Chitinophaga caseinilytica: one gene and its partner. The protein of the gene in region 1 interacts with the protein of each later gene in a pairwise test. Links are inferred from orthologs where the notes say so. Each region holds a gene or a part of one and is shown in the gene's direction. Other genes may lie near its edges.

The links. The genes of interacting proteins can lie anywhere in the genome.
Region 2: the proteins of ligA (region 1) and leuS interact in binary tests that used the Escherichia coli proteins (3 or more experiments, as listed by UniProt). The link is inferred for Chitinophaga caseinilytica from one-to-one orthologs.

Annotation. Positions count from the first base shown.
Region 1 is NZ_CP150096.1:1,556,080-1,559,776, reverse strand. The notes cover bases 167-3,158. They hold ligA (NAD-dependent DNA ligase LigA), read left to right. Parts: upstream 167-613; coding sequence 614-2,704; downstream 2,705-3,158. Other genes in these bases: WJU22_RS06745 (nucleoside deaminase), read left to right, coding at 2,701-3,141; WJU22_RS06755 (amidohydrolase), read right to left, coding at 167-541. In the rest of the region: more of WJU22_RS06755, read right to left, coding at 1-166; WJU22_RS06740 (SPFH domain-containing protein), read right to left, coding at 3,419-3,697. UniProt on the Escherichia coli protein: DNA ligase that catalyzes the formation of phosphodiester linkages between 5'-phosphoryl and 3'-hydroxyl groups in double-stranded DNA using NAD as a coenzyme and as the energy source for the reaction.
Region 2 is NZ_CP150096.1:502,972-507,055, forward strand. Bases 380-3,758 are described here. They hold leuS (leucine--tRNA ligase), read left to right. Parts: upstream 380-774; coding sequence 775-3,558; downstream 3,559-3,758. Other genes in these bases: WJU22_RS02060 (cell division protein FtsX), read right to left, coding at 380-590. Outside these bases: more of WJU22_RS02060, read right to left, coding at 1-379; WJU22_RS02070 (S41 family peptidase), read left to right, coding at 3,861-4,084.

The DNA of each region.
Region 1 (3,697 bases):
AAGCGGGCGTGATGCCGGCGAGCTTGATGGCGGCCTGGTTCACCAGCACGGCGTGCCCGTCTACCCGCTCCAGGAACACCGGGCGGTCGGGGAACATGCGGTCGAGGGCCGATTTATCGGGATAAACTTTCACGGGCCAGTCGTTCTGGTCCCATCCCCGGCCGATGATCCAGCCTTTGGGATTTTTGGCGGCGAAGTCGCGCACCCGTGCCAGGGCTTCGTCCCAGCTTTTGGCGCCGGTCAGGTCTACCGTCCGCAGCGCAGATGCGTACCCGAGGAAATGTGCGTGCGCGTCGTTGAACCCGGGAACGATGGTGCCGCCTTTGGCATCCAGCTCTTCTTTCGCGGAAAATCTTGCCATCAATTCCTTTTCCGGCCCTGTGGCCACGATCTTGCCATTGGTAACGGCCATGGCCTGCATCACGCGGAAACCGGTATCCACCGTGTAGATAACGGCGTTGTGGACGAGAAGGTCCGCCGGTTCCTTACTTTTACAGGCAAAAAGGATAAAGGCCAGTGCTACTAGACTGCTGTGTTTCATGGCAAGAATTTATTCGCGCGTGGTAACTAAAGTTTAAATTTACGGCAGACTTTTGATTTATCCAGATACATCATGTACGCGAAAGACATTGAAATAGCCCTCGCCTCGGAAGCGAAGGCACTGCTGTCCGGCAAAACGGGCACTCCCGGAGAACTGGCCGACGCGCTGCGGCAAGTGATCCGCCATAGCGACTGGCGATATTATGTGCAGGACGATCCCGTGTTGAGCGACGAAGAATACGACCGCCTGTTTTCCATGCTGAAAAAGCTGGAAAGTGAAAACCCGGAACTGCAAACCCCGGATTCCCCCACGCAGCGCGTGGCGCAGGGGCTTACGAAGAACTTCCCCACGGTGCAGCACCTCGTGCCCATGCTCAGTTTGGAGAATTCTTACAATGCAGACGACCTGCTGGACTGGGACCGCAAGAACCGCGAAGCTTCCGGGCTGCAGGAGATCGAATATTGCGTGGAACCGAAGTTCGACGGCGCCAGCATTTCCCTCATTTATGAAAACGATCTGCTGGCACGCGGCGCCACGCGGGGCGATGGCGTGCAGGGCGACGAAATTACGGTCAACATCCGCCAGATCCGTTCCATCCCGCTTTCCGCCAACTTTTCGCGATTCGGCATCCAGCAGATAGAACTGCGGGGCGAAGTGCTCATCAATAAAAAGACATTCACGCGGCTGAACGAACAACGTGCCGCAGACAACCTCCCGCCGCTGGCCAACCCGCGCAACGCCGCATCCGGCTCCCTGCGCATCGTGGACCCCAATGAAGTGGCGAAACGCGGGCTGGAAGCGTTCCTCTATCACATGAGCTTCCATACGATGCAGGACGGGATAGAAGAACCGCCCGCCATCCAGACCCACAGCAATACCCTCGATATGCTCTGGCAGCTGGGCTTCCGCAGCCCGGCGAAGGAAATGAAAACCGTGAAAGGGATAGATGCCGTGATCGCGTATTGCGCCGAATTCGAAGCGCACCGCGATGATTTGCCTTACGAGATCGACGGGATGGTGATCAAGGTGAATGATTACCAGTTGCAGGACAAACTGGGCATGACCACGCACCATCCACGCTGGGCCATGGCGTATAAATTCAAGGCGCGGCAGGCAACGAGCATCCTGCGGGACGTGGAGTTCCAGGTGGGCAGAACCGGCTCCATCACGCCCGTGGCCAAGATCGACCCCGTGCCTATCGGTGGCGTAACCGTGGCTTCCGTGAGCCTTTTCAACGAAGACGTCATCCGCGAAAAAGACCTTAAGATCGGTGACCGCGTGCTGGTGGAAAGAGCCGGCGACGTGATCCCGTACATCGTGAAATCCGTAGCCGACCTGCGCGACGGCACCGAAACCGATATCGTGTTCCCCAAGGAATGCCCGGTGTGCCACGATCCGCTGTTCAAGCCGGAAGGCGAAAGCGTGTGGCGCTGCGTGAACATCAATTGCGAAGCGCAGGTGGTGGAACGGATGATCCATTTCGTGAGTAAAGACGCGATGGACATCCGCAGCCTCGGCGAAAGCAACGTGCGCAAGTTTTATGGCCTTGGCCTGCTCAAAGACGTGCCCGGCATTTACGCCCTCGATTTCGACGCCATCGGCAAGCTGGAGGGCTTCGGGCCGAAGTCTATCTCCAACCTGCAAACGGCCATCGAAGCCTCGCGGGCGCAGCCGCTGCACCGCCTGATCTTCGGGCTGGGGATCCGGTACGTCGGCGAAACCACGGCCAAAACCCTCGCCAACGCGGTGTCTCACCTGCTCGACCTCGCATCGTATACCGAAGAGCAGCTCCTGGCGCTGGAAGATATCGGGCCGAAAGTGGCCGGCAGCGTTCGACAGTTTTTCCTCAACGAGGATAATATCCATATGCTGGAGAAACTCGGGTCGCTCGGCCTGAACCTCGCCAGCAGTAAGGGTTCGCGCTCTGAGGAAGGCACCCTCAGCGGACAAACCTTCCTCTTTACCGGCACGCTGCACAAACTGAAGCGCAGCGATGCGGAAGCCATGGTGGAAGCCCAGGGCGGGAAGATCCTCAGCGGCGTGAGCAGCAAGCTCAATTACCTCATCGTGGGCGATGACGCCGGCAGCAAACTGGAAAAAGCGAAAAAGATCAATACCGTCAAAATCCTGACGGAAGATGAATTCATAAATATGGTACAATGACGGACGAGCATTTCATGCGCCAGGCCCTGAAAGAAGCGCGCCTGGCCGAAGAGAAGGGAGAAGTGCCGATTGGCGCGGTGGTGGTGATGAACGGGCAGGTGATCGGCCGGGGGCATAACCAGGTGGAGATGCTGACCGATTGTACGGCGCATGCGGAAATGATCGCGCTGACGTCGGCCTTCAATTATCTCGGCGCCAAATACCTCATGGAAGCCACGCTCTACGTGACGTTGGAACCTTGCGTAATGTGCGCCGGCGCCCTGTATTGGAGCAAGATCGGGCGCATCGTGTACGCGGCGCCGGATGAAAAGAACGGCTATCGCCGGGTGACGGACGGCAAATCGCCCTTTCATCCGAAAACGAAAGTGGAAACGGGTTTGCTGGGGGAAGAGAGTTTACGAATGGTGAAGGATTTCTTCCAGAAACGCAGAAAATAAGTAACGGCGGCCTTTGCGGGCCGCCGTTTTTTCATCATCAAAGGCGCGCCGGACCATCGCCTGCGCACTTTCCTGGCGCGGAACTTGCCTTCCGCGTTTTTCGTTTATGGGTCCCGGTTGTAATTCCGGGATGGAAATTATGCCTGTAAAGGCGGGAATTCAACGGAAAACCGGTGAAATACAGGAACGGGAAGCCGGAATGGCGGAGCGGCGGGATGTAGTGAAAAAGCGAAAGCGGCCCGTCGGGGGCCGCTTTCGCGCTATAAAAAATGTGTCGTTATTTCTTGAACTGCATGTTTTCGGGGCCCATCATCTGGTTGAGGCCCATAAGCTGCTTCATGGTTTTTTCCATGCCTTCGGAGGAGCCGTCGAGGAAGATGACGTTGCCTTTGCCGTTTTCGGCGAAGTTCTTGATGCCTTCTACCCACATGGAGAACAGGATCACGGAGGTGTCCATGTTGGCCTGTTGCATTTCGCGGGCGGCGAGGCTCATACCCTTGGCCACTTCTTCCCGGAAGAGGGCCACGCCTTTACCGCGGAGTTGTGCGGCCTGGCG
Region 2 (4,084 bases), 1.1 Mb from region 1 along the record:
CCTACCATCTGCATCGTTTTGATGAGGAAACGGTTGCTGTACATGGCGAGGCGGATGGTGTTATCGATGAGGAACAGTACCACGATGCACATCAGTGCGCTGATCACCAGCAGTACGATCCCGATTTTCTTTGCGATTTCCAGCACTTCCGATACGAGCGATTTCTGATAATACAGCTCGCGGACGTTGGCGCGGCTCTGGATCTGCTGCTCGATCACCTTCAGGCTGTCTGGCTGCACATACCGGGCGTGCAGGCTGATATCGACGCTCGCGTACAGGGGGTTGAAGCCCAATACGGCGAAATTCTCTTCCGGATTCTCGCGTTTGAACTTCTCGGCCGCCATGTCTTTCGATACATATTGCGCTTTTTTCACAAACGGCATTACCGCCAGGGAATCGCGCAGGGCGATGGCCTGGTCTTCCTTCACATTATCGCGCAGGATCACCTGCAGCTCGATATTTTCTTTGTAATACTCGCTGAGATTCTTGGCATTGATCATAAAGAGACCGAGCACACCCAGCAGGATGAGCACCAGGGTCACCCCGATGATCGAATATATATAAGACGGCTTCGATTTCTTTGCTGACATTTTCCCGGGTTGAGCCATTCGTCTATAGTTTAGGAGCGAAAATAATAAAAATTGGGACTTATGTTTACTTTTGCCATCCCAAACGGTATTTTAACAATTTTTATTATATGGTAAAATGCCCGGTTGGAAAATCTTTTGTGAATAAGTAATTTACAATAAAGCGCCCGGCAATACCGGGCTTTAGATGATTATGGAGTACAATTTCAGGCAACTTGAGCGGAAATGGCAGGACCATTGGGTGAAAACCGGCGCCTACAAGGTCAGCAACAACAGCACCAAACCCAAATGTTACGTGCTGGACATGTTCCCCTACCCTTCCGGGGCCGGGCTGCACGTTGGGCACCCGCTGGGTTTCATCGCGTCAGATATCTATGCCCGTTACAAACGGCTGAAAGGCTTTAATGTGCTGCACCCCATGGGGTACGACGCGTTCGGCCTCCCCGCGGAGCAATACGCCATCGAAACCGGCCAGCACCCCGCCGTGACCACCGAAGCCAATATCCGCACCTTCCGCCAGCAGCTCGACAATATCGGGTTCAGCTTCGACTGGGAGCGCGAGATCAACACCAGCGACCCGTCGTATTACAAATGGACGCAACATATTTTCCTGCAGCTTTACGGCAGCTGGTATAACCGCCATGCCGCCAAAGCAGAAAACATCGAAACGCTCATCCGCATTTTCGAGCAGGAAGGCAATATCCACCAGGAATGCCCCGGCGACCGCAGCCTCCGCTTCAGCGCCGACACCTGGAACAACTGGACTTACGAAGAGCAGCAGCAGGCCCTCATGGAATACCGCCTCGCCTATCTCGCCTACGCCGAAGTGAACTGGTGCCCGGTGCTCGGCACCGTGCTCGCCAACGACGAGGTGATCAACGGCGTGAGCGAACGCGGCGGCCATCCCGTCATCAAAAAGAAAATGCGCCAGTGGTTCCTGCGCATCACCGAATATGCGGACCGCCTTCTCGAAGGGCTCGAAACGGTCCAGTTCAGCGACGCCATGAAAGACATGCAGCGCAACTGGATCGGGAAAAGCCAGGGCGCCGAGATCAAATTCAACGTGGCCGGCAGCCTCGAGAACATCGTGGTCTACACCACCCGTCCAGACACCATTTTCGGCGTCGACTTCATGGTGGTTGCCCCCGAGCACGAGCTCGTGGACGCTATCACGACCGATGCGCAAAGCCAGGCGGTGAGCGATTACCGCGAGTATGTGCAGAGCCGTTCCGAACGCGAGCGCATGGCCGAAGTGAAACAAATCACCGGATGCTTCACCGGCGCCTACGCCGTGAATCCTTTCGACGGCCGTCAAATTCCCATCTGGATTTCCGAATACGTACTGGCGGGATACGGCACCGGCGCCATCATGGCGGTGCCCTGCGGCGACGCGCGCGATTTCGGCTTCGCCCGTCATTTCAACATCCCGATCACCAATATCATCGGCGACGCCTTCAACGGCGAAGAAGCCAATGCCACCAAAGACGCCATCCTCCAGAACAGCGGCTTCCTCAACGGCAAGCCCATGCGTGAAGCGATGGACATCGTAGCCGAAAAGATCGAGCAGCTGGGCATCGGCAAGCGTCAGATCAACTACAAAATGCGCGACGCGGGATTCAGCCGCCAGCGATACTGGGGCGAACCTTTCCCCATCGTTTTCCGTAACGGCGTTCCCGAAGCGCTGGATGTTTCCGAGTTGCCGCTGGAACTGCCGCACGTGGAGAATTACCGTCCGGGCGAAGAGGGCGAAGGGCCGCTCGCGAACGTGACCGAATGGGTGAACCTGCCTTCCGAACCGGGCACCTCCCTGAAGCGCGAAACCAATACCATGCCCGGTTACGCCGGATCCAGCTGGTATTTCCTCCGGTATATGGACCCGAACAACGCGGAAACTTTCTGCGACAGGAAGGTGTCTGATTACTGGGGACAGGTAGACCTGTACATCGGCGGCACCGAACATGCGGTGGGCCATTTGCTGTACAGCCGTTTGTGGACGAAAGTCCTGTTCGACCTGGGGCTCATCGGTTTCGACGAGCCTTACAAGAAACTGGTGAACCAGGGGATGATCGGCGGAAGCTCGCGCCTGGTGTACCGTGTGCGGGGAACGAACCAGTTCGTGTCTGCCGGCCTGCGCGACCAGTACGAGACCGACGAGCTTCATGTGGATGTGAATATCGTGGATGGGGTGGAGCTGGATACCGAGGCTTTCCGGCAATGGCGTACCGACTATGCCAATGCGCAGTTCATCCTTGAGAACGGTAAATATATTTGCGGAACGCAGCTCGAAAAAATGAGCAAGCGCCTTTTCAATACCGTGAACCCGGATATGGTGGTGGAGAAATTCGGTGCCGATACGTTCCGGATGTACGAAATGTTCCTCGGGCCGATCGAGCAGAGCAAACCCTGGGAAACCAAGGGCATTGAAGGCGTTCACCGGTTCCTGAAGAAAGTATGGCGCCTGTTTTACGATGAGAACAAGGGCCTCGTGGTGAAAGATGAAGCGCCTACGGCGGAAGAGATGAAATCGCTGCACAAGGCGATCCGCAAGATCGATGAAGACAGCGAGCGCCTTTCGTTCAACACCGCGGTGAGCGCGTTCATGGTGTGCGCCAACGAACTGACCGACCAGAAATGCCACAAGAAAGCCGTGCTGGAACAGTTGCTGGTATTGCTCACGCCGTATGCGCCGCATATGAGCGAAGAGCTGTGGGCAGCCATCGGCAACAGCGGTTCCATTCTGGATGCGGCGTTCCCGGTGTTCGAAGCGAAATACGTGGCGGAATCCACGAAGGAATATCCCGTTTCCGTGAACGGTAAACTTCGTACGACCATCAATATTTCCCTGGACGTGGAGCAGGCGGAAGCTGAGCAGATCGCGCTGGGGAATGAAGTGGTGCAGAAGTGGCTGGAAGGGAAAACGCCGAAGAAGATCATCTTCGTGAAAGGTAAAATGATCAACGTGGTGGTGTAAAAACCATTTTTCGATACTGAAGAGCCGGCCTGTGAGGGCCGGCTTTTTTTTAAGTGGGTAACGCTTGCCGCAAAAAACAATAATTCCGGTTATCGGATTGGTCTATTTAGAAAAGCTTTCAGGAACAATTAACCTTTACCTGCCCGGCAGGCTCCCGGAAAACCAGTAGCTTCATCCCCCCAAAGCGCCCCAGGGACACAAATCCCGCGAAAAATGTTCCGAAACCGCCTCCTGACGTGATAAATGGTTTCCGGGTACAGGGAATCCTCATTATCTTTCTATCCTTAAATTCCCCTGTTATTATGAGACCAATCTACACGGGTATCCTGGCGGTAGCATTATCCCTGCCGGCCGTAGCCCAACAGTCGGACACTTATTTCACCACCTCTCCCACCCTTACCCCGGACGGACAAACGGTTATATTCAGTTTCGAAGGCGACCTCTGGAAAGCGGACCTCCGCAATCCACAAGCCACCCGCCTCACCGCCATGCAAGGCAACGAAACGCTCCCGAGGGTTTCTCCCGA